One region of the Luteibacter aegosomatissinici genome, then DNA from elsewhere that is predicted to be linked to it. Evidence: predicted binding sites of a transcription regulator. Region 1 holds the regulator's gene; each other region holds the start of a gene.
What was found. The regulator FliA, encoded in region 1, starts transcription of late flagellar genes. The targets are predictions, from matches to a motif close to TAAAGTTTNNCNNNCNNNGGCCGATAA.
Positions count from the first base shown of each region.

Region 2: a site for FliA is predicted at 3,815-3,841, ahead of L2Y97_RS21535 (GGDEF domain-containing protein). Genes of this name have one in related genera too.
Region 3: a site for FliA is predicted at 2,783-2,809, ahead of L2Y97_RS06605 (STAS domain-containing protein). Genes of this name have one in related genera too.

Region 1 covers NZ_CP095742.1:3,718,021-3,724,058, forward strand. The annotation lists gene L2Y97_RS16700 (flagellar motor protein) at 1-494, opposite strand, end outside; gene L2Y97_RS16705 (chemotaxis protein CheA) at 496-2,610, opposite strand; gene L2Y97_RS16710 (protein phosphatase CheZ) at 2,618-3,259, opposite strand; gene cheY (chemotaxis response regulator CheY) at 3,269-3,670, opposite strand; gene L2Y97_RS16720 (RNA polymerase sigma factor FliA) at 3,701-4,432, opposite strand; gene L2Y97_RS16725 (MinD/ParA family protein) at 4,429-5,304, opposite strand; gene flhF (flagellar biosynthesis GTPase FlhF) at 5,374-6,038, opposite strand, start outside.
Region 2 covers NZ_CP095742.1:4,811,127-4,817,164, reverse strand. The annotation lists gene L2Y97_RS21565 (LysR family transcriptional regulator) at 1-307, shown strand, start outside; gene L2Y97_RS21560 (hypothetical protein) at 367-525, shown strand; gene L2Y97_RS21555 (VOC family protein) at 555-1,034, shown strand; gene L2Y97_RS21550 (alpha-L-fucosidase) at 1,198-2,649, shown strand; gene L2Y97_RS21545 (DksA/TraR family C4-type zinc finger protein) at 2,785-3,051, shown strand; gene L2Y97_RS21540 (histidine phosphatase family protein) at 3,092-3,709, shown strand; gene L2Y97_RS21535 (GGDEF domain-containing protein) at 3,868-5,700, shown strand; gene L2Y97_RS21530 (methyl-accepting chemotaxis protein) at 5,775-6,038, shown strand, end outside.
Region 3 covers NZ_CP095742.1:1,498,680-1,504,717, forward strand. The annotation lists gene pdxR (MocR-like pyridoxine biosynthesis transcription factor PdxR) at 9-1,451, opposite strand; gene L2Y97_RS06595 (GNAT family N-acetyltransferase) at 1,524-1,955, shown strand; gene L2Y97_RS06600 (FMN-dependent NADH-azoreductase) at 2,121-2,738, shown strand; gene L2Y97_RS06605 (STAS domain-containing protein) at 2,844-3,161, shown strand; gene L2Y97_RS06610 (response regulator) at 3,177-3,539, shown strand; gene L2Y97_RS06615 (chemotaxis protein CheA) at 3,581-5,563, shown strand; gene L2Y97_RS06620 (chemotaxis protein CheW) at 5,767-6,038, shown strand, end outside.

The DNA of each region.
Region 1 (6,038 bases):
AGGCCCATGACGGCACCGATGATGCCCATCGTCGGTGAATAGGCGCCGGCGTTCTCGAACACTTTTGCCGCTTCGATATCGATGTGTTCGCGGGTGAAGACTTCCACCTCGAGCACGGAGCGCATGGCATCCGGCTCGGTGCCATCCACCAAAAGCTGAAGCCCCTTCTTGATGAAGGGGTCCTGTTCGCGTTCGATGGCGGGCTCCAGGCCGAGCAGGCCGGTGCGTCGCGAGATTTCGCTCCAGCCGACGATACGGCTGACGAGGTTTTCCGATTCGATATCCGGCGGGCGGTACACCCATGGCAGCATGGCCCACGCGCGTTTCAGCACGGTGCCGGGGGTCTGCACGAGCAACGCGGCAAACGTGCCGAGGAAAACGATCACGAAGGCGGCCGGGTTCCACAGGGCATCGATGCTCGAGCCCTTCAGGATGGTCCCTACGATGATGACCACGAAAGCCAGGATCGTGCCGACGACGCTCACGATATCCATATCAGACAGCCATCCTCAGGCTGGGCAGCACCTGGCCACTGTCATCGGCCAGGCCTGCGAGGTCGAGTACAAGCGAGATGCGCCCGTCACCGGTGATGGTCGCGCCGGCCACGCCAGGCACTTCCTTCAGGAACGGGCCGAGCGGCTTGGCCATCACGTCTTCACGGCCGAGCACTTCATCCACCAGGCAGCCCAGCGTTTGATGGCCGATCTGCACGACGACCACATGGCCTCCCCTGCCCTTTACGCCCGCCCAGTTGCCCAGGTCAGCAAGCGGTAGCGCGCGGTTGCGGTGCGCGGCAACGATGCGGCCATCCAGCTCCTGCACCTGGCCTTCGGAGAGCTCAAAGACCTCGGCGACGTTGGACATGGGCAGGCTCAGCAGGCGGTTACCCACGCGGATCATGAGCACGCGCAGGATGGCGAGGGTCAACGGGACCGACAGGCGCACCGTGCTGCCATGGCCTACCCGTGAGTCGATCGACAGCGTACCGCCGAGTTCGACGATCTTGGTCTTGACCACGTCCATGCCGACGCCGCGGCCAGAGATATCCGATACCTGGCTGGCGGTGGAGAAACCCGGGCGAAACACGATCTCGTAGCATTCACGCTCATCGAGTCGTGCAGCCTGTTCTTCGTCCATCAGGCCCTTCTCGACGGCCTTGCGACGCAGGACCTCGGGATCCATGCCCTTGCCATCGTCGGTGACCGTAATGACGATGCGATCGCCATACTGTCCGGCGGCGAGGCGCACCGTGCCAGAACGTGACTTACCAGCCTGCTCGCGCACATCGGGCATTTCAATGCCGTGGTCCACGGCGTTGCGCAGCAAATGCACGAGCGGATCGGCCAGCGCTTCGACCACGGTGCGGTCGATATCGGTGTCTTCACCCTCGGTGACGAGTTCGATTTCCTTGCCCAACTGGCGTGCCAGGTCGCGCACGATGCGCGGGAAACGGGAGAACAGCTTGCCGACCGGCTGCATGCGCATGCGCAGCACGGCGTTCTGCAGGTCTTCGGCCACGCGCTCGAGTTCACCGATGGCGCGCTCCATCGGATCGTTGGTGCCACGCGGCGCTAGGTTCGTCAGGCGGTTGCGAACCAGGACGAGTTCGCCGGCCGCATCGACCAGGCTGTCGAGGCGGTGTGTGTCGACGCGGACCGTGGTGTCGGCGGCGGCAGTGGGTTGACGTTTTTCGGTGGCGGGCGCGGGTTTCGGTTTGGTCGCTGTAACGGCTGGTGCTTCGACCGGCGACGTCGCGGCAATCGGAGTGGCTGCGGGCGACGTGTGAGCAGGGGCGTCGTTGATCGCGGGCGAGCCCGCTCCTAGAGGGGTTTCGCCATTCGCGGACGGTGCGGCTGCCGATGGGTCAGCGGTGCCGCTGGGGGCGCCGGTGCCGTAGAGCTGGTCGAGCAACGCTTCGAACTCGTCGTCGCTGATAGTGTTGCTTTCGGGCGCGGGGGCGGCCGCTTCTGCAACCGGCTCGGCGGGCGCCACGGCATCGGCACCGGGGGCGCCCGTGCCGTACAGCGAATCGAGCAGCGATTCGAATTCGTCGTCGGAGATGGTGCCGGACTCAACCGGTGCAGGTGCACGTTCGGTGCGCGCTGCGTCGAGCATCGCCTCGAACTCATCTTCGATGGGGTCGTACGCCTTGGCTGGTGCCGATACCGCAGCGGCCTTTGGCGCGCTGACAGGTACGGCGAGCGCGACCGGCGCCGCCGATGCCGCGCGGCCGGGTACGACCAGGCGATCGAGCAGCGAACGCGGCGCAGGCTCGGCCGGCACCCCGGCATCGGCCGCACGCATCATGTCGTTCAGCAGATCGAGCGACTCGAGCAAGGCATCCATCAAGGCAGCATTGAGCACGAGCGCGCCATTACGCGCCTCGTTCAGCAGATCCTCCGCACGGTGGCACAGTTCCACCATGGCGTTCAGGCCAAGGAAGCCCGCACCGCCCTTCACGGTATGGAACGCACGGAACACCGCGTTCAGGAGCTCGCTATCCTCCGGCGAGGCCTCGAGATCCACGAGCTGTTCGCCCAGGGTCTCAAGTAGTTCGCGGGCCTCGATCAGGAAGACGTTGAGCAGCTCGTTGTCCAGCTCCACGCTCATGGCGGGCTCAGAAACCGAATTCGCTGAGCAGGCGATCCACTTCGTCCTGGCTGACCTTGTCGGCGGCGGGCGCATTGGCACCTGCCAGCGAACCGGTCAGGCGCACCAGCTCCACCAGCGAGTTTTCGACCTTGGCCATGAAGGCCTCGACCTGGGCAACGCGCTGGCCGGAAAGATCCTGCCAGGACTGCGCTTCCACCATTTCGCCGAAGCCGATATCGCAGTTCTGGGCAAAATCACCCACGCGCACCGCCAGCGACGTGGCATTGGCGGTGAATGCGGGATCGGCCTGGTCGAGCACGAGAAGCTCGTCGGCCTGCCTGGCGAGCGCCTGTGCCTGCGGGCGAAGTTTCTCACTGAAGTCGAGCGTGCGATGCGCCGCCTGCGAGCTCATCTCGAGCACATCGCGCAGGTGTTTGCGCGCATCGCTCATGGTGCCAGGCACGCCATCGCTGGAAATATCCGAAGCAAGGCGGCGGGCGGATTCGTGCAGGTCGCGTGCGAGGTGGCCCAGGGCCAGGAACAAATGCTGTTCGCGGCTGCGCAGCAGGCGATCGAGCGCTTGCTCGAAGGCCGCGCTGTCGTCGGCATCGAGTAGCTCGCGCAGTTCGGGTGCCACGTCCTGGCCAGCGGAAATCATCGTATTCATGTTAGTCCCTTAGCCCGCGGCCGCGGCGAGGCGTTCAAAGATCTTGTCGAGCTTTTCCTTGAGCGTGACAGCCGTGAACGGCTTCACGACGTAACCATTCACGCCGCTCTGCGCGGCGGCAATGATCTGGTCGCGGTTGTTCTCGGCGGTCACCATCAGCACCGGCAGCGATTTCAGGTTGGCGTCCGCGCGGATGGCCCGGAGCAGGTCGATGCCGGTCATGTTCGGCATGTTCCAGTCGGTGACCACCAGATCGATCGGCTGCGAGCGCAGCAGTGCCAGCGCCGCGTTACCGTCCTCCGCTTCCTGGATGAGCGTGTTGGTGAAACCCAGCTCTACCAGCAAGTTACGGACGATTCGCCGCATGGTGGAGAAATCGTCCACCACGAGGATTTTCATGTTCTTGTCCAAAGCGCTCTCCGCCTTACAGCCGCGTATTTCTTAGTGTTTGTCTTTCCAACCCGACATGCGAGCCCGGAGACGGATCAGGGCCTGGCCATGGATCTGGCACACGCGCGATTCGCTAACTCCCAGCACCGCACCGATTTCCTTCAGGTTGAGTTCTTCATCGTAGTACAGCGACATCACCAGCTTTTCGCGCTCGGGCAGCCCGTCGATCGATTCGGCGAGCGCGCTGCGCATGCCGTCCTGCTCGAACAAGCCATCCGGGCCCGAAGCGTCCGGGTCGGCAACGTCGATGGCGGAACCTTCGTCGCCCTCGGGCGCCGTCAGGCTCAGCAACCGCGCGCTCGCCGCGTCTGCCAGGATCTGGTTGTATTCCATGGCGTCGATGCCGAGGCGCTTCATCACCTCAAGATCGTCGGCATCGCCACCGGTTTCGTTCTCAATCTGCCTCGTTACTTCCGCCACCTCGCGCAATTTCCTGTGGACAGAGCGCGGGGTCCAGTCCGTCTTGCGCAGTTCATCCAGCATGGCGCCACGTATGCGGATACCCGCATAGGTTTCGAAGCTGGCCGCGCGCGTCGGCGAATAATTCCTTGCCGCCTCAAGCAAACCGATCATGCCAGCCTGCATCAGGTCGTTTGCATCGACGCTGGGCGGCAGGCGGCCCATCAGGTGATAGGCGATCCGGCGCACCAGCGGCGCATGCGTTTTTACCAGTTGATCGGCCGGAACCTTAGTGATTTCAAGGTATTCGCTCGCGACACTCACAACGGCAGCCCTCCCCCCACGTGCTCACGCCCGGCAAAAAAGCCGATGCGACCCTGACCACGGGGTTCGGGTTCACCCCATGTATCGACCGACCTGGCCAAATTCTTGAATCCCACCGCCGAACGGCTGCTCGGCCAGGCTTCGACCACTGCCGACTGGCGGCGGATCGCCTGGCGCAGGTACTCGTCGTGCGGCACCATGCCCATGAAATCGAGCGACACATCCAGGAAGCGGTTGGTCACCCGGGAAAGCTTTTCGAACAGCTGGCGCCCTTCCTGCGCATGGCGGACCATGTTGGCCACGATGCGGAAACGGTTCACCGCGAACTCGCGCGACAGCACCTTGATCAGTGCATAGGCGTCGGTCAGCGAAGCCGGTTCGTCGCAGACCACGACCACGACCTCGTCCGAGGCGGCGGCGAACATCGACACGCTGTCGGAAATGCCGGCCGCGGTATCCACGATCAGGTATTCCGGCGCCAGCGGGTATTCGTCGAAGGCGCGAATGACCGCGGCATGCTCGATGTTGGGCAACTGGGCCATGCGGCGCGTGCCCGACGTGGCCGGGATCACCTTCAGGCCATGCGGCGCTTCGAGCACCAGATCCTCGATGGCGCAGGCGCCTTCCAGCATATGACCCAGGTGGCGGGTGGGCTGCAGGCCCAGCAGCACATCGATGTTGGCCATGCCGAGGTCGGCATCCAGCAGGAGGACGTCGCGGCCCCCCATGGCCAGGGCCATGCCGAGGTTCACGGCCACCGTGGTCTTGCCCACGCCGCCCTTGCCGCCCGCGATCGCGATGCTGCGCGTGGGCCGGCGGTCGGCGAGCCAGTTGAGTCCGGCGGCCTGGGAGTTGTCGACGTGTGTGGTCATGAAGGAATTCACTGCCGTGAAAGAAGTTGCGGTTGCGGTTGCCGTAGTCACGTTCGTTACGTTCTGCGATCAGGCCAGGGCCGGGGCGGACGCGAAGCCGAAACGATCGGCAAGTATGGCGTCATCCGGTTCGTCGTTGCGCTGTTTGAGCATCTGGGCTGCCAGGCAGACCAGCTTGCGCGCGTCGGCGGAGGCAATGTCCTCAGGCACGCGCTGGCCATCCGTGGTGTAGTCCAACGGCATGCCATGCCGGATAAGGGCTGACAGTGCGCCGCCCAGCAGCGGCGCCTCGTCGAGTTTGGTCAGGATGGCGCTCTGCGGATTGAGCGGCGCATAGGCGCGCACGGCGTTATCAATCGCCTGGGCCTGCGCGTTGGCGGCCAGCACGAGGCAGACACGCACATCGGCCATGGCCCGGAGCGTCTCGAACTGCTGCTGCAGCTTCGGGTCGTTGCCAGCCAGGCCCGCCGTATCGATCAGCACCGTGTGCTTGCCGCGCAGCTGCAACAGCACGTTACGCAGGCTCTGGGCATCGTGCGCGTTGTACACGCGCACGCCGAGCAGGCGGCCGTAGTGTTCCAGCTGGGCGCCGGCACCGATGCGGTACTGGTCGGCACTGATCAGGGCCACGTTGGATGCGCCATGGCGGAGCACCGCACGGGCGGCGAGCTTGGCAATGCTGGTGGTCTTGCCGACGCCCGTGGTGCCGACGAACGCGGTAATGCCGCCGCCGA
Region 2 (6,038 bases), 1.1 Mb from region 1:
GACCCGCCGGCCCTTCGAATGGGAGTTCCACCGCCGCGGCAAGGTCACCGTGGTGGAGACGAAAGGCCCGATCCTGGTGACGGACTCGGCGACCATGTACGGTCTTTGCGTCGCAGGCGCCGGTATCGCGCAGGTGCTCGAGATCAGCGTGCGCGACGCCCTGGAAGACGGCCGGCTGGTGGAACTGTTCCCCGGCCACGCGGAAGAGACCTTCCCGCTGTACGCGTTCTATCCCTCCCGCAGGCACGCGCCACCCAAGGTGCGGGCCTTCGTCGACTTCTGCGTGGCATTGGGCCGCCGCGCGTGAACACAGCGTTGACGGGCAGGGTGGTTCGCTTGGTGGACCAGCCTGCCGGGAGCGCCGCCATGCCACCGCGCGACACCTACGACGACCCCACCACGGGCTCGGGCGACCCGACCCACGGCCAGCCACCAGGCCCGGTGGAACCGGTGAACCACGGTTCGGGCGATCCCCAGCACAAGCGCGACGCGGATGTCGAAAACGGGGGTAGCGGATCGACGTAAGGGTAGATGCCACCACGAAGGAGCACGCCATGAGCCGTCCATTCCGCCGCATTACCCCGTTCCTGTGGTTCGATACCCAGGCTGAAGAGGCAGCGAGGTTCTACACAACGATCTTTCCGAACTCGCGTATCACGGCAGTCACGCGCTATTCGAAGGAATCATCCGCTGCTTCCGGGCGGCCCGAAGGTTCGGTCATGACCGCGGCATTCGAGCTCGATGGCGAGCCGGTCACGGCGTTGAACGGCGGCCCCCTCTTCAAATTCAATGAGGCGTTGTCGCTGGTCGTGCACTGCAAGGACCAGGCGGAGATCGATCATTACTGGGAAAAGCTTTCCGAAGGTGGTGATCCGAAAGCCCAGGCGTGCGGTTGGTTGAAGGATAAGTTCGGCCTGTCGTGGCAGATTTGTCCCGTGGACATCGAGGAACTGGTGCAGAACCCCGGCTCCGTCGCGGCGTTGATGCACATGACGAAGATCGATATCGCCGCGATGCGCGCCGCGGCAACGTGACTCGCGCGCAAGCGCGCTCTTACAAGGGCTCTCGCAGGTCTTGTGTAGGAGCGCGCTTGCGCGCGAGCTTTCCCGCCAGTTGGTGGCAGCGGCTTGTGTGACATTGACAGCGTCACTTGCAAAAGGTGAAAGTCGGTCGTCATGCCATCGCGGGGAGAGGGTGTTGAACCGACGTGAGTTTGCGAAGACGCTGGCGCTGGTCAGTGTGGTGGGGAGCGGCCTGTGGCCGGTGAAGCAGGCTTTTGCGCAAGCGCCGCGCGCACAACGCGGTGTGGTGGTGGATCCAGCGAAACTCCGCGATCTGCAGCAAGCCTTTCTCGAACTTCGCTTCGGCATGTTCATCCACCTCAACATGGCCACGTTCGAAGAGCGCGAATGGGGTGATCCCCTGCTCTCGCCCAAGCTCTTCAACCCGAAGCATCTTGACCCGGCGCAATGGGCGAAGGCCGCGAAGTCGGCGAACATGGGCTACGCCTGCCTCACCACGAAACACCACGATGGCTTTTGCCTGTGGCCGACGAAGACCGGCAGCGCGAATGTCATGCAGTCGTCGTACCCGCACGACGTGGTGCGTGCCTACGTCGACGCCTTCCGCAAGGCCGGGCTCAAGGTCTGCCTGTACTTCTCGATCCTCGACCTGCGCCAGGATATCCGCGCGCGTACGGTGACGCCGGAGAAGGTGGCGCTGATCAAGGCGCAGATCACCGAGCTGCTCACGAACTATGGCCCGCTTACCGCGTTGATCCTCGATGGCTGGAACGCCTCGTGGTCGCGTATCTCGTACGCGGAGCTGCCGTACCGCGAGATCTACGACCTGGTGAAGTCGCTGCAGCCCGATTGCCTGCTTACCGACCACAACGCGGGCAGCTACCCAGGTACGGCGCTGTACTACACCGATATCAAGCAGTATGAGCAGCACGCCGGGCAGAAGATCCCGCCCGATAGCCCGGTGCCCTCGCAATCGGGCACCACGTTGCAAAGCGACTGGTTCTGGAAAACCTCGTACCCCACATCGCAGCTCGCATCCGCACAAACCATCGTCGATGACTGGCTGAAGCCGTTCAACGCGAACCACTGCAACCTGATCCTCAACGTCGCGCCAAACCGCGATGGGCGCTTCGACGACAACGCCGTGGCGCGGCTGGCCGAGATCGGTAGCCTGTGGAAGCCCGAAGGCAAGGTCGCTCCCATCGATCGCCAGGTGACCATCACCACGCCGAACCTGGCAGCCGGCAAGCCCGCATGGGCCAGCGCGAGCGATGAAGCCGTGGGCCCCGACCTGGCTTTCGACGAGAACTTCCGAACCTACTGGCTGGCCGATCGCGGCAAGACCGAAGGCTGGATCGAAGTACGCTTCGAGGCACCCATTTCGTTCAACACGCTTTCCGTGATCGAGCCGCGCGATCCTGATTACGGGACCACCAGCCGGATCACGGCGTACAAGGCGCGGGTCGAGCAGGGCGGCATCTGGGTGGATATCGCCAGCGGTGCGACGCCCGCGGCCTACCAGTTCCACGAAGTGCCCCGCGTCACCGCCCAGCGCGTACGCCTGTGGGTAGAGGGCCGCCAGCCAGGCATCACGGAATTCGGCCTGTACGACGAACCCAGGGCCTGAGGGAACGTGTAGGAGCGCGCTTGCGCGCGATCCACGCCGAGAAGGCGTAACCTATTGAAATGTAGGTTATTGCCTTCATATAGGCCTCATCGCGCGCAAGCGCGCTCTTACAGGTCTTTAGCCCGGAGGTGCGGCATGGCTACGGGATGGGCGGGTGATACCGCCGTACAGGATCAGATCGATGCCACCGTGGAAGACGCGGTGAAGCGCGCGCGCAGCCACATGGCCAAGGGCCCTGGGCTGGAGCGCTGCGAGGAATGCGACAAACCGATCCCCGAGGCGCGGCGCAAGGCCGTCCCCGGCGTGCGGCTATGCGTCGCCTGCCAGGAGGCGGCCGATCACGAGGCGGCGACTTTCGCTGGCTATAACCGGCGCGGCAGCAAGGACAGCCAGTTGCGCTGAGGTTTACCATGGGCGTTCCCCGCACCATGAAGTCCCCACGATGCTTGAACACCTGATCGTCTGCCGCCACGGCGAAACCGAATGGAACATAGCGCGCCGGGCGCAGGGCAGGGCCGATAGCCCGCTTACTGCCGCCGGCATCGAGCAAGCGCAGGCCCTGGGTCGGGCGCTCGCGGCGCGCGGCATCGAGCATGTTGTGTCGTCCACCCTGGGCCGTGCCTTGCACACCGCCGAAATCGTCGCCGGGATCGCGGGCTGTACCGTCTCGGTCGATGAGCGCCTGGTCGAACGTTCCTTCGGCGAACTCGAGGGCCAGAACTTTGATGCGATGGCGCTGGATCCGGTCTGGACGGCCGTCGTGCGCTGCACGGATCCCGATGCCACGGCACCCGGCTCCGAGTCGCTGCGCGAGGTCGCCGCCCGGGTCATGGCCGCGCTCGACGATGCGCTTACGCTCCCCTATCGCAACGTGGCCGTCATCACGCATGGCCAGTCCATCTCCGCGTTGCTGGGCACGCTGCATGGCAGCGCCGACTTCTCGACCTTCCGCCATGGCAATTGCGGCTACACGCCGATGCATGTGCGCGAGGGAACGTTGCAGGTCGATGCCTGGAACCTGGATCCGCTTGCCGTGGCAAAGGCAGAGACCGCGGCCTGAGCGGCCTGGCGCGGCGCTTCGACCGCCGCGCTCACGACGGGCGTTTTCATGGAGAGGAAACGCACACTGTCACATATCAGAAATAATTGATTTAGAACGGATTTCTAAAGTAAGAAGGACGGCTGCCGTTAACCGGTCAGTTCCCCGGCCATCCCGCCATGCCCAACAGCCAGCCGCCTGCCAACCGCGAACCGTCGCCGATCGAGCAAGTGCTCTCCGGCGCGGCGCTATCGGCCGTGTTCCAGCCGGTCATCCGCGTGGATGATGGCGAGGTGGTGGCCTATGAAGGGTTGATCCGTTGCGCCGCGCCGCAGCTGGAACTCACCCCTACCGATCTGCTCGATCTGGCGCGCGCCCGCGGGCGGCTGGGCGAGTTCGAACTCATGGCCGCGCATCGCGTCGCCGAGCGGTTCGTTGCGCTTGGTCTGCCGGGCCGGCTACTGGTGAACCTGAGCGCGCAGGCGGTGATGCACGAAGGCCTGGGTGCCGATGACGTCATCGCGGCGCTCTCGGTGCCGGGGCTCGATCTTGGCCGCGTCACCATCGAACTTACTGAGCGTGACATCGTGGAGAACGCCGCCCGGCTTGCACACGCGCTGGGCTTCCTGCGTGCGCGCGGCGTGCGCATCGCACTGGACGACTTCGGCAACGGCCATTCGAATTTCGAGATGTGGAACGAGATCCACCCCGAGGTGGTGAAGATCGATCGCTACCTGATCAACGGTCTGGCCAGCAGTGCCGAGCGGCTCGCCATCGTCCGCGCGTTGTGTTCGGTGGCGGAGACGCTGGGTGCTGACCTGGTCGGCGAGGGCGTGGAGGACGAGGCCGACTTGCGCATGCTGCGCGAGCTTGGCATTCCGTATGCACAAGGCTTTCTCATAGCACGGCCCTCCAGCGAGCCGGCCGGCGATATTGCGGAACACCTGGCCAGCGCCTTTGCACGCACGCACGTACCTGTGCCGCCACAACCGGTCGGCCCGGTGTCGGCCCGGCCATTCACCGCAGGGCATATGCTGGTGGAAGCGCCGCCGGTTGCCCCCCGGCAAAGCAACGATGACGTGGCCGACATCTTCGTCGCACATCCCCGTCTGCACGCCGTGGCGGTGGTGGATGCCGGCGTACCCGTCGGCATCATCAACCGCCGCACCTTTACCGAACGCATGGCGCAGCCGTTCGCGCGGGAGCTGTATGGCCGCAAGCCCTGCACGAGTTTCATGCACGCCGAGCCCCTGGTTTGCCCGGAGGACATGCCGTTGCAGAGCATGGCCGATATCCTGCGTGGCGAAGACCAGCGTTACCTCAGCGATGGATTCGTCATCACGTCGGGCGGGATGTATCTCGGCCTGGGGACTGGCGAATCGCTCGTGCGTCGTGTCACTGAAATCAGGGTGGAGGCGGCGCGTTATGCGAACCCGTTGACCTTCCTGCCGGGCAACCTCCCGGTCACCGAACATATCCACCGCTTGCTACAGGCGGCGCGCCCCTTCGCGGTTGCCTACTTCGATCTGGATAACTTCAAACCCTTCAACGACCAGTACGGCTACTTCCGTGGCGATGAAATGATCCGGTTGCTGGCCGGCGTGCTCACGGGTGACCTGCGCCAGGACGCAGACTTCGTCGGCCACATCGGTGGCGACGATTTCATGGTGGTGTTTCAGGGCATGGACTGGCCTGCGCGCTGCGATGCCATGCGTCAGCGTTTCAACGCAAGTGCCGGTGCGCTGTTCGATGAAGGCGACCGCGTGCGTGGCGGCATCGATAGCGAAGACCGCCACGGGCACCGCCGCTTTTTCCCCATCACCACGGTGGCCGTCGGCGTGGCCTGCTTCGGTGACGCGTTCCCCGCCGATGCCGAAATGGTCGCCAGCCTGGCCGCATCGGCCAAGCGCGTGGCCAAGAATGCGCAGCTCGGCATGCACGTGGTCGAGTGGCGAAACGATGCCGACATCCTCGCGCCACGAAGAATTCAACTCACTGAAATAAAAGAGTAATTTTGCGAGTCGGCGCTAAAGTTGCCGAATTTGCGGCCGATGCCGGGGTATCCCCAACCGCTCCGAGCACCGCCATGCGCCTCCCCCAGGCCACCTTGCCCACGCTGACGCTTCGCACCCGTCTCGCCCTCCGCCTTGCCGGTACGATCCTGTTGCTACTCGCCCTGTGGATCGTCGGCGGCGTGCAACTGCGCCAGGCCAACGCCCGTTTGCAATCGGTGGTCGGCGAAACCCTGGCCCCGGTCGCCGCCGTCGGCCACATCCAGAACGACTACAACGACCTGCTCGACGCGCTGGTGCACGCCACGCTCGCCAAGCTGCCGTCCGCCACCGACGAC
Region 3 (6,038 bases), 2.2 Mb from region 1:
CCCGGCATTTATCGCGCCGGCCATATCTCGCGCAGGCGCCGCACGGCTTCCGCCGCCGCGTCGGCATGCATGAAGTTAGCAAATCCCAACAACAACCCGCCATGCGCTGCCTTGCCGACACGCCAGTCGCTCAGTGCGCGGATGGCCATGCCCTTCGCGGCGGCCGCCGCCGTGAGGCGCCGGTCGCTCTCCCGCCCCTTCAAATGCGCAAGGATGTGGATACCGCCCGCTTGCGGCTGTACGTACAGCCGGTCACCGAGCACCTCGGCCAGGGCATCCACCACGTAGCCGCGCCGGGCGGCGTAAAGCGTACGCATCTTGCGCAGGTGCCGGGAAAAATGACCCTGCGCCATGAAGTCCGTGATCATTGCCTGCGGCACGATGGAACCCGGGCCGGACAGGTGCGTCACCTCATCCTTGAACGTGCCCACCAGCGACGCAGGCACCACCAGGTACGCCAGCCGGAGCCCAGGGATGAGCACTTTGCTGAACGTGCCCGTGTAGAGCACCCGGTCATCGTGATCCAGGCTTTTCAGCGCGGGCAGGGGGCGACCGTGGTAACGGAACTCGCTGTCGTAGTCGTCCTCGATGATCCACGCCTTGCGCTGGCTGGCCCAGTCGAGCAGTTCCAGCCGCCGGGGCAGGGAGAGCGCCATGCCCATCGGGCTCTGGTGCGTGGGTGTCACCACGGCGAACCTTGCGTTACCGGCGCGGCGAACGCCTTCCTCGACCACCAGGCCGTCGTCGTCGACGGGCACCGGTGCCAGGCGGAAGCCGGCACGCTCCAGGAAGATCCGCGCGAGCAGGTAGCCGGGATCTTCGTACCAGCCCGTATCACCGGCCGAAAGCAACGTTCGCCGGACGAGATCAAGCGCACCGCGGTAGCCGGTCGTGACGAACACCTGCTCGTGCGTGCATGCGATGCCGCGCGAAATGCCGAGGTACGTAGCGATGGCGCGGCGCAACGGCTCATGTCCGGACGGATCGGGGTAGGTCATGGCCGAGGTGTGCAGGTTGCGCTGGTGGCGGCCACAGAGGCGTGCCCAGGTCTTTCGCGGGAAGGCATCGAGGGCAGGCAGGCCCAACTGGAATGGTGCCATGCCCGTTTCGGCGAACGCGGTTGCCGGCCCACGTTCCGTCGCCGGTGAGGTGCTTACCGGCGGGACGCTTTCGCTAAGCGTGCCGAGCCCAGGCGCAACCACGGTCCCCGCAGCACCCCGGGTCAGCAGGTAACCCTCGCTGACCAGGACCTGGAATGCCATCTCCACGGTGCCTCGCGCCAGCCCCGTCTCGCTGGACAGCGCCCGGACCGATGGCACCCGGTCCCCCGGGTTGAGCCGGCCAGCCGCAATCGCGTCGCGTACGTGGTGGTAGAGCTGCAGGTACATGGGCGCGCCGTGGTCGCGGAGGGGCGTGAGCGCGCCAAGGCCTTTCGTCGATGTCCTAGTCATAAATCCCATTCTTGCACCTATGCCATGGGACATCAGTCTCCTACCGTAGGCCACGGACAACAAGGAACTCCCGTGGATACCTATCTGATCGGTCACATCGAAACGGACCAGGATTACCAGGCCTGTTTCGAGGTCATGCATGAACTGCGCCCCCACTTGCCCGATGCCGCGACGTTTGCGATGAGGGCGCGGCGCCAGGCTGCGCAAGGCTACCGACTGCTGGCGGCATGGCATCGCGAGAGGGCGGTGGCGCTGGCCGGTTACCGGATCATGGAGAACCTGCTGTATGGCCGGTTCCTCTACGTGGATGACCTGGTCGCCAGCGAAGCAACCCGTGGGCAAGGCCTTGGTGGGGACCTGCTTGCCGAACTTCGCGAGGAAGGCCGCCGGCAAGGCTGCGCGTTCCTGGTGCTGGATACCGCGCTGGCGAACGCACTGGGCCAACGCTTCTATTTCCGCCAGGGACTGCTCGCCCGTGGCATGCATTTCAGCCAGGCGCTGTAGCGCTGGCGGACGTGCGCGCGCTACTCGCGGATCGCTTCACCCGTGCGGCGATCGAAGGACTCTGCTTTGCCATCGAGCTGATGAACCGCTTCAACGCCCTGACCGTTGCGTACGCATGATCGTCGCGGCGCCGGCATCGCTTTCCTACTCCCTGGAGACCCACCAATGAAGATCCTGCATATCGATTGCAGCCCGCGTCCCGAGTCGTTTAGCCGGGCGCTCTCCGCCGGCATCGTGGACCGGATGTTGGATTCGCAGCCTTCCGCGACCGTCGTGCGCCGTGACCTGGGGCGGTTCCCCATTCCGCACGCGGAGGAGGAGTACGCGCGGATCCTGTCGTCGCCGGAGGCGCTGATACATGGTCAGGACAGCGAGGCGCTTGAGCTTTCCGAGCAGATCATCGCCGAGCTTGAGCGGGCTGACATCGTGGTCATCGGTACGCCGATGAACAATTTCACCGTGCCATCGGTGTTGAAGGCGTGGATCGACCAGGTCCTTCGCTTTGAACGCACGTTCACTGCCGCGGGCCAGGGCAAGAAGATCGGTCTATTGAAGGACCGGCCGGTGTACATCGCCGTGGCATCTGGCGGTTTCTTCGCCGGCGATCGCGCCAACCAGCCGGATTTCCTGCGGCCTTACCTCACGGCAGCCCTGGGGTGTATCGGGCTGCACACGCTGCACTTCCTGCCGCTGCAGGGCACGGCCTTCCTGGCATCCGATGCCATGGCCCAGGCCTTCGATGAACTCCTCGCCACCTTCGACAGCCTGGCGGCGGCCGCCTGACCCCGTCCGCGATATATCGCCCGGTGCATCGCGCAACCATTGCCTAAAGCTTTCCCCCCAAGGGCCGATAAGCCATTCGAACGACCCCCCGGGCACGGTAGAACCATGGCGAAGAAACCCACCCAAGACGCAACCCCGGCGCCGCTCGCGCTGGAAGCGGACCTGCGTATCGGCGCGGCTCCGGCCCTGCGCGATAGCCTGCTGGCGGCCCTCGAGGCCGGCAAAGCGGTGCAGCTCGATGGCGCCGCGGTGGCGCAGGTGGATACGGCGGCCCTGCAGGTGCTGGCGGCGTTCAGCCGCGATGCCCGCGCGGCCAGCGTGCCGGTGGCCTGGCTGGGTGCCAGCGATACCCTTCGCCGTGGCGTCACGGTGCTGGGGCTTAATGCATTGATTGAACTGCCGGCGCCAGCCGGCGTGAACTGAAGGTAGAGCAGACCGATGGCTAAGATTCTTGCGGTAGACGACTCGGCTTCCATGCGCAGCATGGTGGCATTCACCCTGCGTGGCGCCGGCCATGACGTGGACGAGGCCGATAACGGCCAGAACGCGCTCGATACCGCGGCCGCGAACAAGTACGACCTGATCCTGGCCGACGTGAACATGCCGGTGATGGACGGCATCACGATGGTTCGCGAAATCCGCACCCGTGCGGGCTACAGCGGCGTGCCCATCCTCATGCTCACCACCGAGTCGGACACGAACAAGAAGATGGAAGGCAAGGCCGCCGGCGCGACGGGTTGGCTGGTGAAGCCGTTCGATCCCGACCAGCTGCTGGCCACCGTGGCCCGCGTGCTCGGTTAATCCACTGATCCAAACGTTCCGGTTTATTCCAGGGTTTTCCCATGTCCAAAGTCGATCTGGCGCAATTCCACAAGGCGTTCCACGAGGAGAGCCTCGATGGCCTCGACGCCATGGAGCAGGCGCTGCTCGCGCTGGATGAGGGCGCGGACGATCCGGAACTGATCAACGTCGTGTTCCGCGCCGCCCACTCGATCAAGGGCGGCTCGGCCACGTTCGGCTTCAACGATGTCGCCGCGTTCACCCACGTGGCCGAAAACCTGATGGACGAGGTCCGTAGCGGCCGCCGCCCGATGGAAAAGGCCGTGGTGGAGCTGCTGCTCCGCTCGGGCGACATCATCCGCGACATGCTTTCGCTGCAGATGGCGGGCCAGCCGGGTGCCACGGCGGAAAGCCAGGCGTTACTCGCCGAGCTGTCGGCCATGGTTTCGGGCGGCACCGCCGCACCGGGCGCCGCGGCCGCGAAGGCTGCCGCACCCGCCGAAACCATCGAAGGGTGGGACATCGCGTTCCGCCCCTTCGATTACCTGCTGAAGACGGGCAACGACCCGGCGCGCATGTTCCGCGAGCTCGAGGCCATGGGCCCGCTCACCGTGAGCGCCGATGTCTCGACGCTGCCTTCGCTGAAGGATATGGATCCTTCGTCGTCTTACCTTGCCTACACGCTCGGTCTCTCCGCCGGTGCCAAGCGCGCCGCGGTGGAAGGCGTGTTCGATTGGGTGGATGGCGATTGCGACCTCACGATTACCCCGCGTGTTGCGGCGGCGCCTGCGCCTGCCGTGGCCGCACCCGCTGCGCCCGCCGCAGCCGCCGCACCGCGCGCCGTGCGTGATGTGGCCACCAACAGCGAGGCCAGCTCGGTCCGCGTGGGTATCGAAAAGATCGATACGCTGATCAACCTGGTCGGCGAGCTGGTGATCACCCAGTCCATGCTCAGCCAGTTCCACGATGGCGTTTCCGACGCCCAGCTGGAAATGCTCCGCCAGGGCCTGGCCCAGCTCGGCCGCCACACGCGCGAGCTGCAGGAAAGCGTGATGAGCATCCGCATGCTGCCGATCAGCACGGTGTTCAATCGCTTCCCGCGCCTGGTCCGCGACCTGGCGCAGAAGCTGGACAAGAAAGTGGTGCTCGACCTGCGTGGCGAAGGCACCGAACTGGACAAGACCGTGCTCGAGAAGATCGGCGATCCGCTGGTCCACCTCGTGCGCAACGCGATCGACCATGGCCTGGAAGTGCCGGCCAAGCGCCAGGCCGCCGGCAAGGGCGATACCGGCACGCTGCGCATGGAGGCCTTCCACCGTGGCGGCTCCATCGTGGTGGAAGTAGGCGACGACGGCGCGGGCCTGAACCGTGATGCCATCGTGGCCAAGGCCGTACAGCGCGGCATCATCGCCTCGGGCGATGGCATGAGCGATGACCAGGTCGCCGAACTCATTTTTGAAGCGGGCTTCTCCACCGCCGCCGCCACCACCGATCTCTCGGGCCGTGGCGTGGGCATGGATGTGGTCCGCCGCAACGTCATGGACCTGGGCGGCACCGTCGCCATTTCCAGCAAGCACGGGCAAGGCACGACGTTCACCATCACCCTGCCGCTCACGCTGGCCATCATCGATGGCCTCACCGCCGCGGTGGGCGAGGAAACCTACATCGTGCCGCTGGTTTCCATCGTGGAATCGGTGCAGGTCAAACCCGATGCGCTGCGCAGCGTGGTCGGCGGCGGCGAGCTGTTCCGCTTCCGCGACGAGTGGCTGCCGATCATCCGCCTCTACGATGTGTTCGGCTGCAGCGGTACCCGCCGTGCCGTCGATGAGGGCATCGTCATCGTGGTGGAAGGCGAGGGCACTCGCATCGGCCTGTTCGTGGACGAGCTGATCGGCCAGCAGCAGGCCGTGGTGAAGTCCCTGGAAGCCAATTACCGCCGTGTGGCCGGTATTTCCGGCGCCACCATCCTGGCCGATGGCTCGGTGGCCCTGATCACCGACATTACCGGCCTGGTCCGCATGCAGGGTCGCCGCAAGGCCGCCTGACCGGTAGGAGCCCACCCTGTGGGCGACATCTTCTCGCCCCATCGCGACAGGCCCTGAGGCGCTGTCGCGAACGGCGTCGCCCACAGCGTGGGATCCTACATGGTTGGTTTTCGGCAAAAAATTTCCACTCAAGATCTGGATTTCCCGGTCGATACCCCTTTGAGGGGTCCCGAACCGCCGCACCGATCCGCAGTGGGAACACAATGAACCAGCCAGCCAGCACCGCCACCGTGGCCGATGAAGCCGCGCAGTACCTGACCGTCAACCTCGGCAACGAGGAATACGGCGTCGATATCCTCGCCGTTCGCGAGATCCGTGGCTGGACGCCGGTCACCCGCATCCCCCAGGCCCCCGGCTACGTGCTGGGCGTGCTGAACCTCCGTGGCGCCATCGTGCCCGTGCTGGACCTGCGCCTGCGCTTTGGGCTGGCCCGCGAGGAATACACCGCCACCACCGTCTGCGTGATCGTCATGGT